DNA from 3 places in the Streptomyces sp. YKOK-I1 genome. Region 3 is predicted to be linked to each of the others. Evidence: riboswitches for the same ligand, from Rfam matches in the RefSeq annotation. Region 3 holds a riboswitch; each other region holds the start of a gene.
What was found. Region 3 has a riboswitch for S-adenosylmethionine ahead of thrC (threonine synthase). Riboswitches for the same ligand answer to the same signal wherever they lie in the genome.
Positions count from the first base shown of each region.

Region 1: it holds a riboswitch for S-adenosylmethionine, as region 3 does, so the genes downstream of both, ACYQ8Q_RS39210 (amino acid ABC transporter permease) here and thrC (threonine synthase) in region 3, are expected to answer to the same signal.
Region 2: it holds a riboswitch for S-adenosylmethionine, as region 3 does, so the genes downstream of both, ACYQ8Q_RS13245 (aminotransferase class V-fold PLP-dependent enzyme) here and thrC (threonine synthase) in region 3, are expected to answer to the same signal.

Region 1 is NZ_BAAGDR010000001.1:8,802,073-8,804,330, reverse strand. Features, by position in the region: gene ACYQ8Q_RS39215 (amino acid ABC transporter ATP-binding protein) at 1-158, opposite strand, end outside; gene ACYQ8Q_RS39210 (amino acid ABC transporter permease) at 155-1,132, opposite strand; SAM riboswitch class IV at 1,500-1,609, opposite strand; gene ACYQ8Q_RS39205 (glutathione S-transferase C-terminal domain-containing protein) at 1,675-2,258, opposite strand, start outside.
Region 2 is NZ_BAAGDR010000001.1:3,063,332-3,065,589, forward strand. Features, by position in the region: gene ACYQ8Q_RS13245 (aminotransferase class V-fold PLP-dependent enzyme) at 1-1,295, opposite strand, end outside; SAM riboswitch class IV at 1,457-1,573, opposite strand; gene trpD (anthranilate phosphoribosyltransferase) at 1,647-2,258, opposite strand, start outside.
Region 3 is NZ_BAAGDR010000001.1:4,820,380-4,822,637, reverse strand. Features, by position in the region: gene ACYQ8Q_RS21135 (glucosyl-3-phosphoglycerate synthase) at 1-932, opposite strand, end outside; SAM riboswitch class I at 1,069-1,207, shown strand; gene thrC (threonine synthase) at 1,226-2,258, shown strand, end outside.

The DNA.
Region 1 (2,258 bases), 4.0 Mb from region 3:
ACCTCGCCGGGCCGGACGGTGAGGCTGACGCCGTCCAGGACGCGGTGGGCGCCGTACCACTTGTGCACGTCGTGCACCTCGACGGCGGCGGGCACCACCGCGGCGGCGGCCGGGTCGGTCTTCACGGTCTCGGTGGTCTCGGTGGTCTCGGTGGTCATACGGCGGCCTCCCGGCGGATGCGGGCCCGCAGGTCGGTGAGACCGGTCCGCAGCTGCTGCAACGGCGTCGGCGGCAGGGAGCGGGTGGCGCCCCGGGCGTAGTACCGCTCGACGTAGAACTGGACGACGGAGACGAGGCTGGTCAGGATCAGGTACCAGACGGTGACGACCAGCAGCAGCGACACGATGTCGCCGGGGTAGGTGGCGCCCATGGTCTGCGCGGTGCCGAACAGGTCGAGCAGCGACACGTAGAACACCAGCGAGGTGGCCTTGACCAGGCCGATGAGCTGGTTGACGTAGTTCGGCACGATCGAGCGCAGGGCCTGCGGGAAGACGATCCTGCGGAACTGGTAGCCCTTGGGCAGGCCGAGGGCGGCGGCCGCCTCGTGCTGGCCCTGGTCGACGGAGAGGATGCCGCCGCGGACCACTTCGGCGGCGTAGGCGGCCTCGTTGAGGCTGAGCCCGACGACCGCGATCACCATGTCGGTGGCGAGCCGGGACTCGTCGAAGGTGAAGAACGCGGGGCCGAAGGGGACGCCCAGGCTGAGCGTCTGGTAGAGGGCGCTGAAGTTGTACAGGAACAGCAGGACGACGATCAGCGGGATGGAGCGCAGCGCCCAGACGTAGGTCCAGCTGACGGCCCGCAGCACCGGGGACCTCGAGAGCCGGGCGAGGGCGAGCAGGACGCCGCCGAGCAGGCCCAGCACCGCGCTGTAGGCGGTGACTTCGAGGGTGATGAGCAGCCCGTCGAGGATCACGGGGCGCAGGAACCAGTAGCCGAAGCGGTCCCACTGGTAGAACGGGTTGGACACCAGGCCGTGCACGAACTGGGCCACCAGGACCAGCACCACGGCGGTGGCGATCCAGCGTCCCGGGCGGCGCAGCGGCTGAACGCGCTGTGCGGTGAGCTTCTCTGACGGGGTGTCGGCGGCGGGTGCCTCGGCGAGGGTCACGGCGCCTGGGGGTTCACTCATGGTGGGCTCCGGCGGGAGTCGGGCACCCCGGACCGACGCAGACGTGAGGAGCCGCGGGGGGTCAGCGCGCGGCGCACGGGTGCGTACGAGGGAACCGGGGTGGGGCGGTGGGCGGCACACCGCTTCGGCGGTGTCCGTCAGGAACGCGGAGTCGGGGCGAAGGGAGAGAAGAAGGAGTTCAGCCCCGACAGCGGGCACGGCCCGGTGCGGTACACAGTGCGCTGTTCACGCGGAGCAGGTCGACGGCGCGGTTGGCGGCGAACAGGTTCGACAGGTTCGCGTACGGCAGTACGCAGCCCTGGGGACGGCGTGCGGCCGTCCTGGGAGCTGCGTACATCTCGTCACCATCTCTGTTCCGGCCCTGTGGGCCTCGCGCTTACCGAAACGTCATCCGGTCCGGTCGTCACCTGGGGCACCCCACCGCGGAGCGAGGGTTGCCGGTCAGCAAGCCAGGGCTTGTCGCTGACGCTCATGACCGTTCTGCCCGCAAGTAAGGCAGTCGACCGATCAAATGTCAACGGCCGTCCGAGGGGTGGACTCCCTCAGGGCCGGTTGACCTGCGGGGGAAGGCCGTTTCCGTCCGCCGCGTAGGCCGCCCAGTCCAGGATCTGGACAGCGGCTCCGGCGGCCTCCAGGCCCTGGCAACGGGCGTGGTGGCGGCGGGCGATGCCGCCCAGGTCGAGGTGCGCACCGAAGGCCGGGTGGGCGGCCAGCCGGCGGGCGTAGGCCCACAGGGCGGGGTGTCCGGCGATACGGCGCACGGCGTCGGCGTCGAGGTGATGCCGGTGCACGGTGTCCAGCCGGACCAGCGCCACCCACAACTCGACGTCCGCCGCGGTGATCTGATCACTGATCAGATACGGCTGCACGCTGAGCCCTTGCTCCAGTACGCCGAGGGTGGCGAGCAGCGCGTCGAGTGCGGCGGCCCGCCCGGCCGGGTCGGCGCCCGCGTCCCCGGCGCACTGGGCCGCCCGCTCGATGCCCTGGGCGCACATCCGCTCCACGGCCTCGATCTCCGACTCCGCGCCGCACGGGTACAGCACGGCCCGGCCGCCGGCGAATCTCCGGGCGAGGTCCCGGGCGATGTCGGGGCCGTGGGTGGAGACGATCCGGCCCGACCAGTCGT
Region 2 (2,258 bases), 1.8 Mb from region 3:
GCCGTCACGAAACGGTCCACGTGCTCGTCGGGGGTGCCCGCGCCGAAGCTCACCCGGACGGCGTTGAGGGACTTCTCGCCCGGCGCCGCGTCGGGGGCGCCGCACTCGCCCTGGGTCTGGGGGTCGCTGCCCAGCAGGGTGCGGACCAGGGGATGGGCGCAGAAGAGGCCGTCGCGGACGCCGATGCCGTACTCGGCGGAGAGAGCGGCGGCGAAGTGGGAGCTGTTCCAGCCGTCGACGACGAAGGAGATCACGCCGACCCGCGGGGCGTCGTCGCCGAACAGGGACAGGACCCTGACCTGCGGGACCTCGGCGAGGCCCGCGCGGACCCGGGCGATCAGGCGCTGCTCACGGGCGACCAGGGTGTCGAAGCCGGCCTCCGTGAGGGCGTTGCAGGCCGAGGCGATGGAGTAGGCGCCGATGACGTTGGGGGAGCCGGCCTCGTGGCGGGCCGCGGTCTCGTGCCACTCCACGTCCACTCCCCCGTCCTCGCGCCGGGTGACCTTGCGGCTGGCGCCGCCGCCCGCGAGGTAGGGGTCGGCGGCCCGGAGCCAGTCGGCGCGGCCGGCGAGGACGCCGGAGCCGAACGGGGCGTACAGCTTGTGGCCGGAGAAGGCCACGTAGTCGACGTCCAGGTCGCGGACGGACACCGGGTGGTGCGGGGCGAGCTGGGCCGCGTCCAGGACGATCCGGGCGCCGTGCGCGTGGGCGGCCGCGGCGAGCTCGCGTACGGGCCACAGCTCGCCGGTGACGTTGGAGGCGCCGGTGACGCAGACCAGGGCCGGGCCGTGGGGGTCACGGGCGGCGAGGGCCTTCTCCAGGGTCTCGACGGCCTGCCGCGGGGTGCGCGGGGCGTCGAGGTAGGTGACGCGGGCGCCCTTCCAGGGCAGCAGGCTCGCGTGGTGCTCGGTCTCGAAGACGAAGACCTGGCAGCCGGCCGGGAGGGCGGCGGCCAGCAGGTTCAGGGAGTCGGTGGTGGAGCGGGTGAAGACGAGCTGGTCGTCCTCGCGGCAGTCCAGGAACGCGGTGACCGTGCGGCGGGCGTTCTCGAAGAGGTCCGTGGAGAGCTGGGAGAGGTAGCCGGCGCCGCGGTGGACGCTGCCGTAGTACGGGGCGTACGCGGCCACGTCGTCCCAGACGCGCTGGAGGGCGGGGGCGCTGGCGGCGTAGTCGAGCGCCGCGTAGGCGACCTCGCCGCCGGTGACGAGCGGGACGGTGACATCGCGGCCCAGAACGGGCAGCTCCTCCGAAAGGGCACAAACGGTCCGGGCGGCGGCAGCGCTGGAGACAGACATGGCGAACTCCTGTGAAGGGCAAGCGGAATCACCGTGCGAGCGGGTACGGCTCGAGCACGGAGAAAGGTGAAAGGGGGTGTGCGGAGGCGGGGCTCGGCGCCCTATCGCATTCGCTTGCTCACAGAAGGCTCCTCGACGACCAGGACCCCTGGCGTACGAGGGGTCCGCGCTTGCCGTAGACCTCTCTGCCTACGACCTGGTCCTCACCCGGGGCACCCCGCCACGGACGGAGGGTTGCCGGACAGTCGGCCGGGGCCTCATGACTGTCACTCATGACCTGTACAGGAACGTACGGGAAGTGATCGCGGTCCCGCAACTCGTGTCCGAATGACGGGACCGCGACAGGCACGGTCAGACGTTGGTGGCGGCCACCCAGCGGTCCAGGGCCTGCTTGGCGGCGCCCGAGTCGATGGACTCGGCGGCGCGGTCCATGCCGGCGCGGATCTGCTCCGCGAGGGTGCCGGTGCCCGGCTCCAGGGCGACCAGGGCGGCCGCCGAGTTCAGCAGCACGGCGTCCCGTACGGGGCCCTGCTCGCCGTCCAGGAGACGACGGGCGACCTCCGCGTTGTACGACGGGTCGCCGCCCCGCAGGGCCTCCACCGGGACCAGCTCGAGGCCGACGTCCCGCGGGTCGAAGACCTCCTCGGTGACCTTGCCGTCGCGCACCACCCACACCCGGGAGGTGGCCGTGGTGGTCAGCTCGTCCAGGCCGTCGTCGCCCCGGAACACCAGGGAGGAGTGACCGCGCTCGGCGAAGACGCCCGCGACGACCGGTGCCATGCGCGGGTCCGCGACCCCGACCGCCTGCGCCCGCACCCGGGCCGGGTTGGTCAGCGGGCCGAGGATGTTGAAGACCGTGCGGATGCCCAACTGGCCACGCGCGGCGCCCGCGTGACGCAGCGCCGGATGGAACTTGATCGCGAAGCAGAAGGTGATCCCGGCCTCGCGGGCCACCTCGGCCAC
Region 3 (2,258 bases):
CGGGACCGGTACTCCGCGATCTCCGCCATCGGCGGCCGCTCCTCCGTGTCCACCGAGTACGTCCGCGGCTCGAAACCGTCGGCGCCGCGCTCGAACTGGGTGAGGGCGGGGCGGACGAGATGGCCGCGGGCCAGCCGCAGCTGGGCGGTGCGGTAGATCGCCGCCGACATCCGGCCGAGGGCCTGCCCGTCCTGGTGGCGGTGCTTGCGCACCCCGACGTCGACCTGCGCGAGCGCGTCGAGGCCCACCAGGTGCAGCGAGTCGATCAGCATCCCGAGCTCGACGCCGTACCCCACCGGGAACGGCAGCTGTTCGAGCAGCGAGCGGCGGGCCGCGTACTCGCCGCCGAGCGGCTGCACGAAACCGGCCAGCTGCGGCCAGTGCAGGTTCAGCAGCGGGCGCGCCATCAGCTCGGTGACCCGGCCGCCCTGCCCGGCGGCGCCGCCCAGGGGACGGTCGTACATCCCCTTGACGAGGTCCACCGCGGGGTCGGTGAGCAGCGGGCCGACGATGCCGGAGACGAAGTCCGAGGAGAACTCCCTGAGGTCGGCGTCGATGAAGCACACGATGTCGCCGGTGGTGACGAGCAGGGAGCGCCACAGGACCTCGCCCTTGCCGGGCACGGCCGGGAGGCGGGGCAGGATCGTGTCGCGGTGGACGACCCGCGCGCCGGCCGCCGCCGCGACCGCGGCCGTGCGGTCGGTCGAGCCCGAGTCGACGACCACGAGCTCGTCGACCAGGGGGACCTGCTGCATGAGGTCGTGGCGGATGACCGCGACGATGTCGCCGACGGTCTCCTCCTCGTTGAGCGCCGGCAGGACGACACTGACCCGCTGCCCCGAGGACCGTTTGGCGGCCATGATCCGGTGCAGCGGGCGATCGGTCAGGGTCCAGGAGCGGGTGGTCAGCCAGCGCTCGACTTCTTCCAGCACGTGGGCGGCTCCTTCACCTGTGATCCATCTCGCGGTTCGGACGACTATCTCAACTGTCCAGGTTGTCGGTTACAGTCTTGGACAACGCGGGTGACCATCGCATGTCCTCGGTGGCCCGCCGTCCACAACTTCATACCGCTCATCCAGAGGGGCAGAGGGATACGGCCCGATGAAGCCCCGGCAACCCTCCAGCCGGTCTCGTTCACGCGAGGCTCCCGGCTTGGGAAGGTGCCAAATCCGTCTCACGGCGAAATGCGTCGTGAGGAAGATGAGGAGAAAGGGCCTCGCCTCACATGGCTGCGCAGACTGTTGCAACCGAATCCACCGTAGACCTGGGTCCCGCCACGGCACTGAGCTGCCGCGAGTGCGGGCACCGCGTGCCCCTCGGCCCGGTCTTCGCCTGCGAGGAGTGTTTCGGCCCGCTCGAGATCGCGTACGACTTCTCCTCCTACGACCCGGAGGAGCTCAGGAAGCGCATCGAGGCGGGACCCGCGAACATCTGGCGTTACGCGCCGCTGCTGCCCGTCCCGGCGGACGTGGCCGACAAGCCCAACATCAACCCCGGCTGGACCAAGCTCGTCAAGGCCGACAACCTGGCGCGCGAGCTGGGCGTCGAGGCCGGCAAGCTGTTCGTCAAGGACGACTCCGGCAACCCGACCCACTCCTTCAAGGACCGGGTCGTCGCCCAGGCCGTCGAGGCGGCGCGGGCCTTCGGGTACACGACCCTGAGCTGCTCCTCGACCGGCAACCTGGCCGGTGCCGTCGGCGCCGCCGCCGCGCGGGCCGGCTTCCGCTCCTGCGTGTTCATCCCGCACGACCTGGAGCAGGGCAAGGTCGTCATGGCCGCGGTCTACGGCGGCGAGCTGGTCGGCATCGAGGGCAACTACGACGACGTCAACCGCTTCTGCTCCGAGCTCATCGGCGACCCGGCGGGCGAGGGCTGGGGCTTCGTCAACGTCAACCTGCGGCCGTACTACGCCGAGGGCTCCAAGACGCTGGCGTACGAGATCGCCGAGCAGCTCGGCTGGCAACTCCCCGACCAGCTGGTCGTGCCGATCGCCTCCGGCTCCCAGCTCACGAAGATCGACAAGGGTCTGCAGGAGCTGATCAAGCTGGGGCTCGTCGAGGACAAGCCGTACAAGATCTTCGGCGCGCAGGCGGAAGGGTGCTCGCCGGTGTCGGTGGCCTTCAAGGCCGGGCACGACGTGGTCCGCCCGCAGAAGCCGAACACCATCGCCAAGTCGCTGGCGATCGGCAACCCGGCGGACGGGCCGTACGTCCTCGACATCGCGCGTCGCACGGGCGGTGCGGTGGAGGACGTGACCG